Regions from separate parts of the Paenibacillus sp. FSL K6-1566 genome, predicted to be linked through region 2. Evidence: predicted binding sites of a transcription regulator. Region 2 holds the regulator's gene; the other holds the start of a gene.

Region 1 (7,450 bases), 5.6 Mb from region 2:
GTGGAGAGCGCGTCGATCGTGGAAGAAGCAGGATCGCCATTGTAGTCGCTCGATACGAGCGGCTCGTCGGAGTAGTTCAGGATGCCTTTCAATGGACCCTCAGCGGCTGCTTTCAGCGCTGCGTTAACTTCTTCTTGCGTAACGTTCTTGGACAGCTCAACAACGAGGTCCGTTACGGAAACGTTCTTCGTAGGTACGCGCATTGCCATACCGTTCAGCTTGCCTTTCAATTGCGGCAGAACCAGGCTAACCGCTTTAGCAGCACCTGTTGTGGAAGGAATGATGTTCTCAGCAGCTGCACGAGCACGACGCAGGTCTTTGTGCGGAAGGTCAAGCACTTGCTGGTCGTTCGTGTAGGAGTGAACGGTAGTCATCATACCTTTCACGATGCCGAACTTCTCGTCGAGAACTTTAGCGAATGGAGCCAAGCAGTTGGTTGTGCAAGAAGCGTTGGAAATGATGGTGTGGTTAGCAGCATCGTATTTCTCTTCGTTAACGCCCATAACGATAGTGATATCCTCGTCCGTAGCTGGAGCGGAGATAATAACTTTCTTAGCGCCGCCTTTGAGGTGAGCGGAAGCTTTCTCTTTCGCTGTAAAGATACCCGTGGACTCAACAACGATTTCTACGCCGTACTCAGCCCAAGGCAATGCTTCAGGGTTGCGCTCAGCAAATACTTTGATCTCACGGCCGTTTACAACCAGTGCGCCTTCTTTAGCTTCAACGGTTGCATTCAGTCTTCCGTGAGTCGTGTCATATTTCAAAAGGTGAGCCAGCGTGCTTACGTCCGTCAAATCGTTGATTGCAACGATTTCTACTTCGCTGTTGTTCAGCGCAGCACGGAACACGTTGCGTCCAATACGTCCAAAACCGTTAATACCTACTTTAACCATGAGTAGTTCCCTCCATATTTGTAAAATTAATATATTCAAGACCGGCCGTTAAGCCGATCAAGACAACGGGATAAAGAATAACGAGGCCTTGCACCTGTATGCTTGCTGGACCGTAAGGTTACGATGCCGCTGCATCGATCTCCTTCTCTACCTCCAGCGCAGCCGCCTCATCCGTAACGAGGATATCCTCGTGCCCGAATTTCAGCACGGCATGAATCGCTTTGCCTTTGCTTCGGCCGCCGGCAATGCCAATGATCGTCTCCGTCTGCATGATGTCCTCCAGCCGGAGCCCGAGAGTCAGCATCTTGTGGACAACCGCGCCTTCCTCGCTGAAGTAGTATCCGAAGGATTCGGCAATCGCCCCATCCTGCTGGAGGCTGCGGATCGAGTCCTCGTCCAGCTTGCGTCTTCTGGCCATTTCCATCGCGTCGCCGATCCCGTGGATAATGATCCGGGAACGTCGGATGACATCCACAATCTCCTGGATGTGCTGATCCTGCACTAGGGATTGATAGGCATCCTCGCTAAGGAGATCAGGCACGTGCAGCAGACGATATTCGGCACCCACGCGCTTCGCCATCTTGGAAGCAATCGTGTTAGCCTGAATTTCCATGCTCTCTCCGAGACCGCCGCGTGCGGGCACAAACCATGTGCCTTTCAGAGGCCCTGCCGCAAGCGGTGACATCTGCTCCGCGACTTCGGCGAGCGTGGATCCACCCGTGACGGCGATCGTATCGCCGTTCTCGACGAAGCTTAGCAGTGTTCTTGCTCCGGCACGTCCGAGCTCGCGCTTCACTTCCGGAGAGGATTCACTGTCACCGGGAATGACGACAACCTTGCGGAGTCCGTAGGCCTTCTTGATCTTCTCCTCAAGCTCGACCAGCCCGAACAAATCCTTCATGAGCGGCTCCAGTTCTTCGAGCAGACACAGTCCTGCATGGCTGATCCGCATACCGAGCGTCTCAATCTCGATCAGTCCCTGCGCTTTCAGAAGATCGGTTTCAGCCCGCAGAACCCGTTCCGTCATCGATAAGGATGACGCCAGCGTTCGTCGGCCGACCAGCCCGGACAGCTTGATCTGATGGAGGATCGTGTACCTTCGTTTAAAGGTGTACATCAAATCGGGCAGAAGCTGCTCTTGTATTTCTAATAGGTTACGCATGCATTCCACTCCTGCAAACTTTCGTCTCGGCTCTTCTATCGGTTGGACGTAAAATGTCCCGGGATAACCTTTTAAGTCCCACCCCTATTCTAACCAATAATGATGCAGGTTGCAAGTGTCCGAACGTATATTTCTCTGCAACCATCATTCTTATACATTATGGCCAAATCGAAACCTCTCTATATATCAAAACAATGTTTTATCCGCTCTTGTGTTTTTCTATTAGATAGGGTATAATCATCTTCGTTGCTGATTTTTTATATGCGCCCGTGGTCCAATGGATATGACGTAGGCCTCCGGAGCCTGAGATCGAGGTTCGATTCCTCGCGGGCGCGCCATCTTTAAATTTTCTCATATATGAATTACCCGAAAGTGCCCATGACGGCTCTTTTTTTTGCCCAATAGTTTGACTATCTTTGACTTTTTGATTAAAATTGTTTATCATGTGGGTAATACGGTAACAGTATTTATTAGTGATGCACTTAATGAGGAGGTTTTTCACGTGAGTTTTATACCTATGGTCGTTGAACAAAGCAACCGCGGCGAGCGGGCATACGACATCTATTCCAGATTGCTGAAAGACCGCATAATCTTCCTCGGCTCCGACGTCAATGACGTGGTCGCCAATTCCATCATTGCCCAAATGCTGTTCTTGTCGGCAGAGGATCCGGAGAAGGATATTCACCTTTACATCAATAGCCCTGGCGGTTCGATCACCGCGGGGATGGCAATATTCGATACGATGCAATTCATCAAGCCGGACGTCTCGACCATCTGTGTCGGTATGGCCGCCTCCATGGGTGCATTCCTGCTGAATGCAGGCGCTAAGGGCAAGCGCTACGCGCTGCCGAACAGCGAAATCATGATTCACCAGCCGCTTGGCGGCGCACAAGGTCAAGCAACGGATATCGAAATCCGGGCACGCCGCATTCTGAAGATGCGCGACAAGCTGAACCGTATTCTTGCCGAGCGCACCGGCCAACCGCTGGAGCGGATCGAGAAGGATACCGACCGCGACTACTTCATGACGGCTGAAGAAGCCAAAGAATACGGTCTCGTCGACCAAGTGTTGGAGAAGACGCCTTCGCAAGGACTATAAGAAGCAATACATGCAAAAGGCATGCACACGTAAAGGTGCATGCCTTTTTTCTTATGTCTGTATAGAACAACCCCAATGGTTATTTCTGGTATAATTGCATTGTTGATTCCTAATATACAGGGAGGTCCTTATGATCGGCTCTAAAATATCCTTTGTTTTCATGCTCGTGCTCGTCCATCTTCCGTTTCTGATCATGAACCTGGAGCGTGCCGTTTCCGGCGCCGATCCGCATGCAATTCATGGAGTTGCCTCCATTGTTCTTGTCCTTCTGCTTCTGTTCTCCGGTTTTGTGATGGGGTATACCAATCAGACATTCTACCCCCGCTGGTTCTCGGCTTATTGGCTCGTCGGCGTGTTCTTCATGGTCGTCGGCTACTTGCTGAAGCTCTACGTCGTTCTCATTCCATTCGTCCTTCTCTACGCCGTCCCCCTTTACGGGCTCGTCCACTACACCGGTCACTCGGAGGAGACGGTTTATCCTCTTGTCCATGCGGCCGTTGGTTGGGGAGCCGGTATAATTGGTTACGGAATTGGACATTCCCGCTTCAGACGGAGGGATCCTCAACAAGCAACATGAGATTCCATCGGATCCCTTCAGGATGGATTCGTAATTGGTTCATGAGCTTGTGAATGCCCATATCCGTCTGATTAGCTATACCCAACTGTGATGCAGACCCCTCCGCCATGCCCTACGCATACAAAAATCCCTTGGCCGCTAGGCCTGAAGTTAACCTCAGGCTGCGATCCAAGGGATTTCTTTTTGTATTCCGGCACATTGTTGCATCTTTACATCACAGTGTATCAAACGGTCACAGGCCTCGCGCCCCCTAGGATTCAGTTATCCCATGGTTCAGAACCTGCGGTTCCCATCCTTATTTCCATTCCTTCAGCTTCAATTCAAATTCAGGGAAGCCGTAGGCATAAGCCGTGTATTCATACAGCTGGAAGTACAGGACCACGGCGTTATCCTTCAGATAGAATTCCGCATCTTCCGGAACTCCTTCGAATCCGCCAAGGTAGCCCCCGCCCTTCTTCAACTCGCTCAAGACGCGGTTGTCGAGCTTCTTCTTCTTGCCCTTCAGGTCGATGAAATCGCCAAGCTTCAGCAGCTTTCCATCCTTCAGGGAGAACGTGAAGCTGTTCTTGAAGGTCATGCCGTGCGCGCCGCCGAGATAGGAATAATCATGCGCCGTAACACTCAGCAAGCCGTCCTTGTTGTAGTGGACCACAAAATTGCCTTCGAAGGCATAAGGGAAGCTGTCTTCACCCGGAGGAAGCTCCTTGATGCTTTCCTCTGCGCGGGCGATCACGCTTTCCGCATGCTTTTTCAATACGCTGTTGATTTGAGTTTGGGCCTCGCCATTGCTTAGGCCGCTGACAACCGGATAACTCGCAGCAGCTTCCACGCCCTGGATCGTCTTCTTCAACGTTTCCGATTTGATCGTTAGATCGCTCTGCTTCTTCGTCAAGCTGAGCGTCTTCGAGGACGGACTCCATTGTCCCTGGATCCCTAAGTATTCGCTGACCGTCTTGAACGGCAGATAGAGCCGTCCGTTGAGGATTTGACCCCCAGGCTCTCCGGCATAGAGGCCGTTGACCAACAAGCCGATTTCCTTCGAATCATACACAACGGCAATTAGTTGATGATAGCCGGCGTTCAGGGTATACGTACGGTTTTTCGAATCATATTTCAGGGGCATTCCCGCCGCATCCCGGAGTACGGTTGCAGGGATATAAGTAACTCCGTGCAGAAGGACTCCCTTCTGGGATAGGGTCTTGCCATTCCATTTCAATGTCACTTCATTCTTCTTCGCTACGTTGTGGCTGGCGGAAACAGAGGGCTTCGAGGGGCTTGCATCGATGACCTGTCCGTTCAAGCCAAGACTTCCGAGCAGGACGCCAGTTGCAATAATTGTTGCGCATACGCGAAATTTGGAATTCATATTAGTTCCACCTTTTCCAATTTAAGTTGCCATAGTTGTTTATTACCCTCATTCATTATAAAAAATCCGGACCACCGTTTGGTAACAAGTGAATGACAATTTTGATTCCATGCTATAGGAACTACATGAAAAATATGAGCTTATAGTCTTATTTCCCCATGTTTCTCCAATTCCCATAAACAGGCTGCTTCCTTCACCTGATCGATCTGCGAACCGTATCTCTTTATAGTGTCTTACCACTTCAGCTGGTTCTATAACATTCAAAATCTTTGGCATATCTCATAGACCGCTGCTCCTCCGTCATGATCCCCATTCCAATAAAAAAAGCCCTGCCCCTATGGGCAAGGCTTATAAAAAAGGTGCTAAAGCACCAATTCTCTATCGTCCGCTCTTCAGCTCGGTCCACAAGCGATCATAGATCTGGAGAGCTTCTCCGACGTTATCGAGCCATTCCGTGCGGCCCAGCTCCTCGTCGGTCAAGTTGATCATGGTGTTGCTGCGATAGTCCTCGCTGTGGAATTCCATCGCTTTCGTATTCGGATTGCTGTATCCGATATATTCGTAGTTCTTCGCGCTGACTTCAGGCTCCAGCATGAAATTGATAAATTTCTCCGCCAGCTCCTTGTTCTTCGCGCCCTTCGGAATTGCATAGTTATCCGAGAAGATCGTTGCGCCCTCCTCCGGCACCACATACGCCACATCCGGATTTTCTTCCGCGATGAATGCAGCGTCACCGGACCATACCGTTGCAATCCAGCCTTCCTCTTGAATCATCTTCTGCTTGATGTTATCCGTGTCGAAGGCAAGGACGTTCGGCAGCAGCGTCTTAAGGTCCAGGGCCGCAGCGTTAATCTCGGCTTCATCCGTCGTGCTGTTGGATTTCCCTTGCTTCTTCAGCGCCATGCCGATCATTTCACGGTTGTCGTCCAGAAGCAGCACTTTGCCCTTGTATTCCGGATTCCACAAATCTTCCCAGCTGTTGATCTCATCCTTCACGTACTTCTTGTTGTAAGCAATCCCCGTCACACCGGACGTGTAGACGATGGAGTACTTGTTCCCCGGGTCAAAAGAAGGGTTCTTAAACGTCTCCGAAATATTGACGAAGTTCGGGATATTGTTCATGTCGAGCGGCTCCAGCAGGTCTCCTTCAATCATGGTCTTGACCATGTAATCGGACGGCTGAATCAGGTCGTAGCCGCTGCCGCCGGCCTTAATCTTCGCCAGCAGATCTTCATTGTTCGCGTAGTTGTCATACGTGACCTTTACGTTAAACTTCTTCTCGAAATCCTCCAGTACCTCAGGATCGAAGTTGTCAGCCCAGCTGTAAATGTGAAGTGTCTCCTTGCTTGATCCGCACGCAACCAGAAGGCTTGCGGACAATACGGCGACCAGCCCTGCAGCAAGCAGGCGGGTCCATCTTGATCTTTTCAATTCCCTATCTCCTCTCTTTCGTATCCATGATGGATATATCGGATCCTTCCCAAAAAGAAATGGAACATTTGCTTTAAATCGGCAGCGTTTTGTGTTTCTTATCCCCGCTGCCGCGGTTAAGAATATATTGAGCCAGCAGGATGAGCGTGATGCTCACCAGAATCAGTATCGTACATAACGCATTAATCTCAGGCGAAATTCCGCGCTTCACCTGGGCATAGATGTAGATTGGCAGCGTAGTCGAGCTTGGTCCGGCGACGAAGAAGCTGACCATGAAATCGTCAAGCGACAGCGTAAACGCGATCAAGGCCCCGGAGATAATACCCGGTGCGATCTGCGGCAGCGTCACATGCCGGAAGGCCTGCCAAGGCGTAGCGCCCAGATCCTGGGCCGCCTCGTCCAATTGCTTGCCCATTCCCGACAACCGGGCGCTCACCACTACATAGACATAGGATATGCTGAAGGTGATGTGGGCGATCATCACCGTCATCTTGCCGAGCGGAATATTTAATTGACTGAACAGCACGAGCAGCGACAGGCCCATGATAATATCCGGAATGATAACCGGTAAGTACAGGAGACCGTTCATGCCGCTGCGGCCTCTGCGTCCCAAATTTCGGAGCCCGAGGGCCGCCGCCGTTCCCAGCATTGTCGAGATGATCGTGGACACCACCGCCACGGTCAGACTGTTCATCAAGGCTTCCATCACGTTTCGGTTGTCGAAGAGCGAGATATACCAGTCGAAGGTGAAGCCTTCCCAGTTCCCGCTCAACCGCGTATCGTTGAAGGAATAAATGATGATAATCAGGATCGGCACATAGATAAACGCCATCATCAGGAAGGCGTGAATCGAAAGCAAAGGCTGGCGCTTCTTCTTCACTTATCTCCCCTCCCCTACACGTTGATGGCGGGCCTGCATCGC
Region 2 (7,450 bases):
GGGCATGTCCTGGTCGGCGTGCTTTCGAAAAATTACCCGAGCGCGCAGGAAGCGGTCATTGCCATGAAGGAGTACGGCGCGGCGATTGAGGATGCCGTGTCGATCGGGCTAGGCGCAGGCGACAACCGCCAGGCGGCCGTCGTGGCGGAAATCGTGAAGAGCTACCCTGGAACTCACATCAATCAGGTGTTCCCGGCAGTCGGCGCGACGCGCGCCAATCTGAACGGTCAGGACGGCTGGATCAACAGCCTTGTTTCCCCGTCCGGCCAAGCAGGCTACGTTAATATTTCGACGGGGCCGGCGAGTGCGGCGGGTACGGACAAAGCGATCGTTCCCGTGAAGGCGGCGATTGCCCTGGTACGCGACATGGGCGGCAATGCGCTTAAATACTTCCCGATGCAAGGCTTGAAGCTGGAAGAGGAATACCGGGCAGTGGCCAAGGCGTGTGCGGAAGAGGATTTCGCCCTCGAGCCGACGGGCGGGATCGACAAAGACAATTTCGAAGCGATCGTCCGGATCGCGCTGGAAGCCGGTGTGAGCCAGGTGATCCCGCATGTATACTCCTCGATCATCGATTCGGCGAGCGGCGATACGATCGTCAGCGATGTGCAGGAGCTTCATCAGACGTTAAAAGCGTTGGTTGATCAATATGCCTAAGGTGATTGCGGCATTCGGCGAGGTCATGATGCGGCTGCAGGTGCCGGGCTATGCCTCCTTGGCGCAAGAGAGCAGCCTGAACTATTCCTTCTCGGGGACCGGCGTTAATATCGCTTCGGCCCTTGGAAGGCTTGGGCATGCCGGGTATTTGGTCAGCACGCTGCCGGATAACCCGCTCGGCGATGCGGCGATTGCGTACCTACGCAAGCTGGGAATCGATACCTCCTTCATTAGCCGCGGCGGCAAGTACGTCGGCATGTATTTTTTGGAGAATGGCTTTGGCGTTCGGCCCGGACGGGTCACTTATACGGACCGGCTGGGAAGCAGCTTTAATACGGCGGACCCTGCGATGTATGATTTTTCGGCGATTGCCCGCAGCATCGATGTGATCCACTTCTGCGGAATCACGCTATCCATGAACGAGAATGTCCGGGGCCAGATGAAGACCCTGGCGCGGGAAGTGAAGGCTAACGGCGGCACGGTGGTGTTCGATTGCAACTACCGGCCATCCCTGTGGGGCGCGGATGGCTATGCTTTTGCCAAGCCGCATTATGAGGAGATGCTGTCCCTTGCGGATATCGTCTTCATGAATGAGAAGGATGCGCTTTATATTCTCGGGATGGAAACGAAGCGGGAAGACCGGGCGGAGCAGCTCGGGGAGCTGATCCCGAAGGTAGCGGGGACGTACGGCATTTCCGCCCTTGCCGGCACCCACCGCCATATTAATGGAGACAATACCCATTCCCTGAAGGGATATTTATATAAGGATGGAATTTTTCATTTTTCGAGAACGTTGACCTTCTCAGTCTATGACCGGATCGGAGCGGGGGATGCTTATGCCAGCGGCGTGATCCATGGCCTGCTGCAGGGATACGATCCTGTACAGACCGTTGAATTCGCGGCAGCGGCAGCCATGCTGGCCCACACGGTACCTGGAGATACGCCGACAGCAGGAGAGCTTGACATTCTGCGAGCAATGGGTGATCATAGGTCGGATGTGGAAAGGTAAGGTGAACGAACGTATGTCGATCACGCGTAAGAACGGTCCGCTGTATCTTCAGATCAAGAAGATCATTAAGGACCGGATCCTGCATGGGGTGTATCCTTTGGGAACCCATATTCCTTCTGAGCCGCAGCTGGAGCAGGAATTCAACGTCAGCAAGATGACCGTGCGCAATGCGATTCAGGAGCTGCACCAGGAGGGCTATGTCGAGAAACGCAGCGGGGTAGGGACGATTGTAACCCGCAATACCTCGTTCTCGAAGCTTTCCAAGGGCAAGCTGTTTACCGAGATTTTGGTCGAGGAAGGGCATCAGATTCAGAAGCGCCATTTGAAGACCGAATGGGTGTTTCACGAGCCGGATAGCGAGATGTATGAAAAATTCGGCGAAAAATGCCTTCGCATCGAGCGGTTGTACCTGCTGGACGGGCAGCCCTACATTCACTATACGCATTATGTTTCGCCGCTTGTCGATATGGGAGGGGATTTCGGGCCTGGCGAGCTCCCTTCCCTTTATGACCGGATTGAAGAAAGCCAGATTACGCTGGAGAATTTCCGCGACCGTTTTCTGGCGGCCGTAGCGGATGAAGAGATGGCGGGTCTGCTTGGCGTCAGTCCGGGTACGCCGCTCCTCAAGCGGCTCAGATCCTCTTACGACGGTGCGGGGACGATTATTGAATACAGCATCGGTTATTACAATACAGAGCTTCAGCATTATTTAATCAGCTACGACGCGTAAAGACAGGGCGCAGCGGGAAGGCTCGAAAGGAATAAAGTCAGGGAAGAGCAGCCTTATGGCCGGGGATGAACTGTGACCCATAAGATGGACACTTTGAAAAAAGTGACTTCTTGTGGGTCATTTGTGTTTTAATCAAGGTATGTGACGAGGAGTGATACGAGAATGGGGAAGTTGAAACGGGTGCTCTTTACCGAGGAGCAAATGAGGAAGCTGGAGGAGAATCCAAACGTACACCATGTGACCGAGGCGGCCATTACATACACACCTGCATTCAAGCTGGAGGCGCTGAAAGCCTACAAGCAGGGGCAGACACCTTCAGAAATCTTTATTCGTGCCGGCTTCGACCTGGACGTTATTGGTCATAAGAAGCCCAAGGACAGCTTAAAACGGTGGCGTGAAACCTTCGAACTGTACGGTGAGGAAGGTTTGGCTACAGAGCGGCGCGGTAAGGGCAGTACAGGGCGCAAGCCAACTGGTCAGTTGTCAGCCGAAGAAGAATTGAAACGGGCTAAGGCCCAGATCAAACTGCTTGAAGCTCAAGTGGACATGCTAAAAAAGCTCGAAGCGCTCGATCGGCAGAAGAAGAAACGCTGACGCCCTCCGAGCGCTATGAGATCATAAATCGCACCATTCGGGCATATGGCCTGAAACGAATGACACGCTATCTATGCGAGCTCGTGGAAGTAAGTCCAAGCGGCTATTACAGGTGGCTGGGGACGGAAGAAGATCGTCAACTTCGTGCTGCCGCCGACGAGCAGGACATCCTTCTCATCAAGCAGCACTTTGACGCGCTCCGCGGCAAAGCAGGTGCGCTTGTGATTAAGATGCGGCTGGAACAGATAAGCGGCGTTGTCATGAACCACAAGAAGATTCGCCGGCTTATGAAAAAGGCAGGCTTGGTAGCCGTAATCCGTCAGGCGAACCCCTACCGCAAGATGGCTAAGGCAACTCAAGAGCACAAGACGTGTCCGAACCTGCTGGAGCGAAAGTTTGACCAAGGCGAACCTGAGAAAGTGTTTCTCACTGACATCACTTATTTGCGCTATGGAAGCGGACACTGGGCATACCTTTCCTGCGTGAAGGACGGGGCGACCAGGCAGATCCTTGCCGACAGCGTGGCAGCAACACTCGAGCTTCCAATTGTCGAGCGGACGCTACAGCGTCTTTTAGAGCGATTAGATGGAAACATTCATCCAGAAGCGATTCTGCACTCCGACCAAGGGATGCACTACACGCATCCTAAAACCCGTCTTCTCATTGCTAAGGCAGGATTTAAGCAGTCGATGTCGCGCAAAGGCAATTGCTGGGACAACGCCCCGATGGAATCATTCTTCGGTCACTTGAAAGACGACGTTGATTTTAGCGATTGCCAAACTATTGATGAAGTGAGGGTGCGAGTGAAGGAGTACATAAGCTACTACAACTCAGAACGATACCAGTGGACATTAAAAAAGATGACCCCCGATGAATTCAGAGGTCATCTGCTTGCTAGCTAAGCTCTAGGCGGTTTATTTCAAACTGTCCACAAATCGGGTCACAGTTCAGGAACCGGGATCAGGCTGCTTTTTTCTATAGCCTCGAGTGCGGGCGCGCGTTGTGGGGATTAAGGGCAGGCTTGGAAGGCGCTCGAAGAGGCAAAATTCCTGCGGGGCTGTGGCTATAAGGGTGAGAAAAAATGGGCAGACTACGAATAACAGACCGGCGCGAAAATTTTGTGGCCCCCCCTTGGCAAATTTTAAAGTTATGCTATAATGAGATTAAAGTCAAAGAAAGTCAAAGTCAACGGGCAGGGTTCGCTGATTTTGATTATGGTTAAAATTTAAAGGTATGACTCTGTGCGGACGTGTAAGATCACAATCCGTCTTATCGTTTCAAACAGTGGAGGATGAACAGACCATGCGTAATATCTCTGATATTATCGAACAATACCTCAAGAGCATTTTGCAGGAAAGCCCGGAGGGAACCGTTGAAATTCAACGGAACGATCTGGCGGAGCAGTTCTCCTGCGTTCCTTCCCAGATCAACTATGTCATCAGCACCAGATTTACGCTGGAGAAGGGCTTTCTCGTCGAGAGCAAGCGCGGAGGCGGCGGTTATATCCGCATCCAGCGGATCGAGCTTCCCCAGCATTCCGCACTCCACCAGCATCTGCATCATACGATCGGCAGCCGGATCGACCAGACGGTCGCGGAAGGGCTGATCTACCAGCTGGAGGAGTCAAGGTTCTTGAACAAACGAGAGGCCAGCTTGATGCGGGCCGCCATTTCGAGGGATTGCCTCAATGTGAAGCTTCCTTACCGGGATGAGCTCCGTGCGAGAATCATGAAGGCCATGCTTATTGCTTTGTTAGGTAAGTGAGTCTGTGTAAGGAGGGCATGGAGTATGATATGCCAGGAATGTGGTAAACGACCAGCGACATTGCATTTTACGAAAATCGTGAATGGCGAGAAGACCGAATTTCATTTTTGTGAATCTTGTGCCCGTGAAAAAGGGGAATTGATCCCCGGGACGTCGAATGGTTTTTCTATACACAGTTTGCTGTCAGGGCTCCTGGATCTGGATCCTTCCGGCAAGGGCCAGAATGCGGGAGCCAAGCCGGCGCAGACACTGCGCTGCGAGGAATGCGGCATGACGTATTCCCAATTCAGCAAGCTTGGCCGTTTCGGCTGCAGCTCGTGTTATAAATATTTCTCGGATCGCCTGGATCCGCTGTTCAAGCGAGTGCATGGCAATACGTCCCATGTCGGCAAGGTGCCGAAGCGGACCGGCGGTGTCATTCAGCTCAAGCGCAAGATTGAGGAGCTGAAGAAGGAGCTTCAGTTCCGGATCGTGCAGGAGGAGTTTGAAACGGCCGCCGAGATTCGGGACCGGATCCGCGAGCTTGAGCGAAATATCGCCCAAGGATGAGGAACTTATGATGATGCACTTTTAGCTAGGAGGAATGCGTGATGTCTAATCACCGGTTTACCGATACGGCGCTGAGCGAATGGATGCGCGGGAATGGTCAGGATTCCGACATTGTCATCAGCACCCGTGTCAGGGTGGCGCGCAATCTGCAGCAGCTTCCTTTCCCGCTGCTGGCGACGAATCAGCAGTCGAGCGAAGTGCTAGAGCGCCTGATCAGCGTCATCAAGGATAGGGAGCGGCTGAACGATTTCGGGGAGCTGCATGTTATCAAATTGAGCGATATTGACGATTTGGATAAACGGGTGCTTGTCGAGAAGCATCTGATCAGTCCCAATCTGGCCAATGAATCCCGAAACGGCGCTGTCATTTTGACAGAGGACGAATCCGTCAGCATCATGATCAATGAAGAGGATCATCTACGCATACAGTGTTTATATCCGGGCTTTCAGGTTAGAGAAGCTTGGGAGCGGGCGACGGCGCTGGACGATATTTTCGAAGCGCATGTCGATTATGCCTTTGATGACAAGCGGGGATACCTGACCAGCTGTCCGACGAACGTCGGAACCGGCCTCCGTGCCTCGGTTATGATGCATCTGCCGGCGCTGGTGATGACCCAGCAGATCAACCGGATTCTCTCGGCCGTGTCTCAGGTGGGCTTGACCGTTCGGGGCATTTACGGCGAGGGCAGCGAAGCTGTGGGCAATCTGTTCCAGATCTCCAACCAGATTACGCTTGGCCAGACCGAAGCCGAGATTATTGAAAATCTTCACAGTGTCGCCCTGCAGATCATTGAGCATGAGAAGAACGCCAGACAGCGTCTTCTTAATGAATCCAAGCTGCGGATCACGGACCGGGTGATGCGCTCCTATGGCATACTGTCCTACGCGGCGGTTATGGATTCCAAGGAAGCGGCGCAGCGGCTGTCCGATGTCCGTCTCGGTGTGGATCTGGGATTGCTCGAAGGTCCGGCCAGCTCGGTGATGAATGAGCTTAATGTGAAGACGCAGCCGGGCTTCCTGCAAAAGACGTTCGGGGAGAGCATGAATCCTTCGGAACGCGATATGTACAGAGCCAAGCTCATCAGGGAAACGCTGGCTGCGAAGCCGTAGATGAACTTTTGATTAAGAGACAGGAATCTAGAGCTTTCAGGAAGAATATTTCTTGACCCGGGATAAAAATGCCAGGGTTCGGTTAATGGAATATAACCGTTGTTTCTTTTAATAGGCGAATCGGGCAGCATCGCGACCCTTCGGGGCGGCGATACACCGAAATTCGTGAGGGTAAATATACATGAAACGTGGAGGTGCAATATTATGATGTTTGGCAGATTTACGGAACGTGCTCAGAAGGTGCTTGCATTGGCTCAAGAAGAAGCCGTGCGTCTGGGACATAACAATATCGGAACAGAGCATATTTTACTCGGACTCATCCGCGAAGGAGACGGCATTGCGGCTAAAGCGCTGATCGGCCTCGGGCTTGGTCTTGAGAAAATCCAAGACGAAGTAGAGACCTTGATCGGACGCGGCCAAGAGCAGCCAACCAATATTGCCTACACGCCGCGGGCGAAGAAGGTTATTGAGCTTTCCATGGATGAAGCCCGCAAGCTGGGGCACACCTACGTTGGAACAGAACATATTTTGCTTGGATTGATTCGCGAGGGCGAAGGCGTGGCAGCACGCGTGCTGAACAATCTGGGCATCAGCCTGAACAAGGCGCGCCAGCAGGTGCTGCAGCTGCTCGGCAGCAGCGAGGCGGTATCGAGCCACCACGGCACGCCGCAAAACGCAAGCACGCCTACGCTGGACAGCTTGGCCCGCGATTTGACCGCGATTGCCAAGGAAGGCAACCTGGATCCGGTCATCGGCCGAAGCAAAGAGATTGAGCGCGTCATTCAGGTGCTGAGCCGCCGCACGAAGAACAACCCGGTTTTGATTGGGGAACCAGGGGTCGGTAAGACGGCCATCGCCGAGGGCTTGGCTCAGCGCATTATCAATAATGAAATTCCGGAAACGCTCCGCGATAAGCGGGTCATGACCCTCGACATGGGCTCGGTCGTGGCCGGCACGAAATACCGCGGCGAGTTTGAAGACCGGCTGAAGAAGATTATGGATGAGATCCGCCAAGCGGGCAACATCATCCTGTTCATC

Evidence for each region. The regulator CtsR, encoded in region 2, represses protease genes until heat stress. The targets are predictions, from matches to a motif close to ATGGTCAATAAAGGTCAAACA.
Region 1: the regulator CtsR is predicted to act here: its motif matches at 2,459-2,479, upstream of clpP (ATP-dependent Clp endopeptidase proteolytic subunit ClpP).

The regions. Positions count from the first base shown of each region.
Region 1 is NZ_JBBOSR010000001.1:216,678-224,127, reverse strand. It holds gene gap (type I glyceraldehyde-3-phosphate dehydrogenase) at 1-893, opposite strand, end outside; gene NST08_RS01075 (sugar-binding transcriptional regulator) at 1,012-2,055, opposite strand; tRNA gene NST08_RS01070 (tRNA-Arg) at 2,319-2,393, shown strand; gene clpP (ATP-dependent Clp endopeptidase proteolytic subunit ClpP) at 2,558-3,154, shown strand; gene NST08_RS01060 (hypothetical protein) at 3,285-3,731, shown strand; gene NST08_RS01055 (PdaC/SigV domain-containing protein) at 4,027-5,097, opposite strand; gene NST08_RS01050 (ABC transporter substrate-binding protein) at 5,476-6,528, opposite strand; gene NST08_RS01045 (ABC transporter permease) at 6,602-7,408, opposite strand; gene NST08_RS01040 (ABC transporter permease) at 7,409-7,450, opposite strand, start outside.
Region 2 is NZ_JBBOSR010000001.1:5,851,979-5,859,428, reverse strand. It holds gene dagF (2-dehydro-3-deoxy-phosphogluconate aldolase) at 1-657, shown strand, start outside; gene NST08_RS26465 (sugar kinase) at 650-1,666, shown strand; gene NST08_RS26460 (GntR family transcriptional regulator) at 1,680-2,396, shown strand; gene NST08_RS26455 (HTH domain-containing protein) at 2,559-2,990, shown strand; gene NST08_RS26450 (IS3 family transposase) at 2,987-3,892, shown strand; gene NST08_RS26445 (CtsR family transcriptional regulator) at 4,293-4,754, shown strand; gene NST08_RS26440 (UvrB/UvrC motif-containing protein) at 4,779-5,303, shown strand; gene NST08_RS26435 (protein arginine kinase) at 5,345-6,412, shown strand; gene clpC (ATP-dependent protease ATP-binding subunit ClpC) at 6,617-7,450, shown strand, end outside.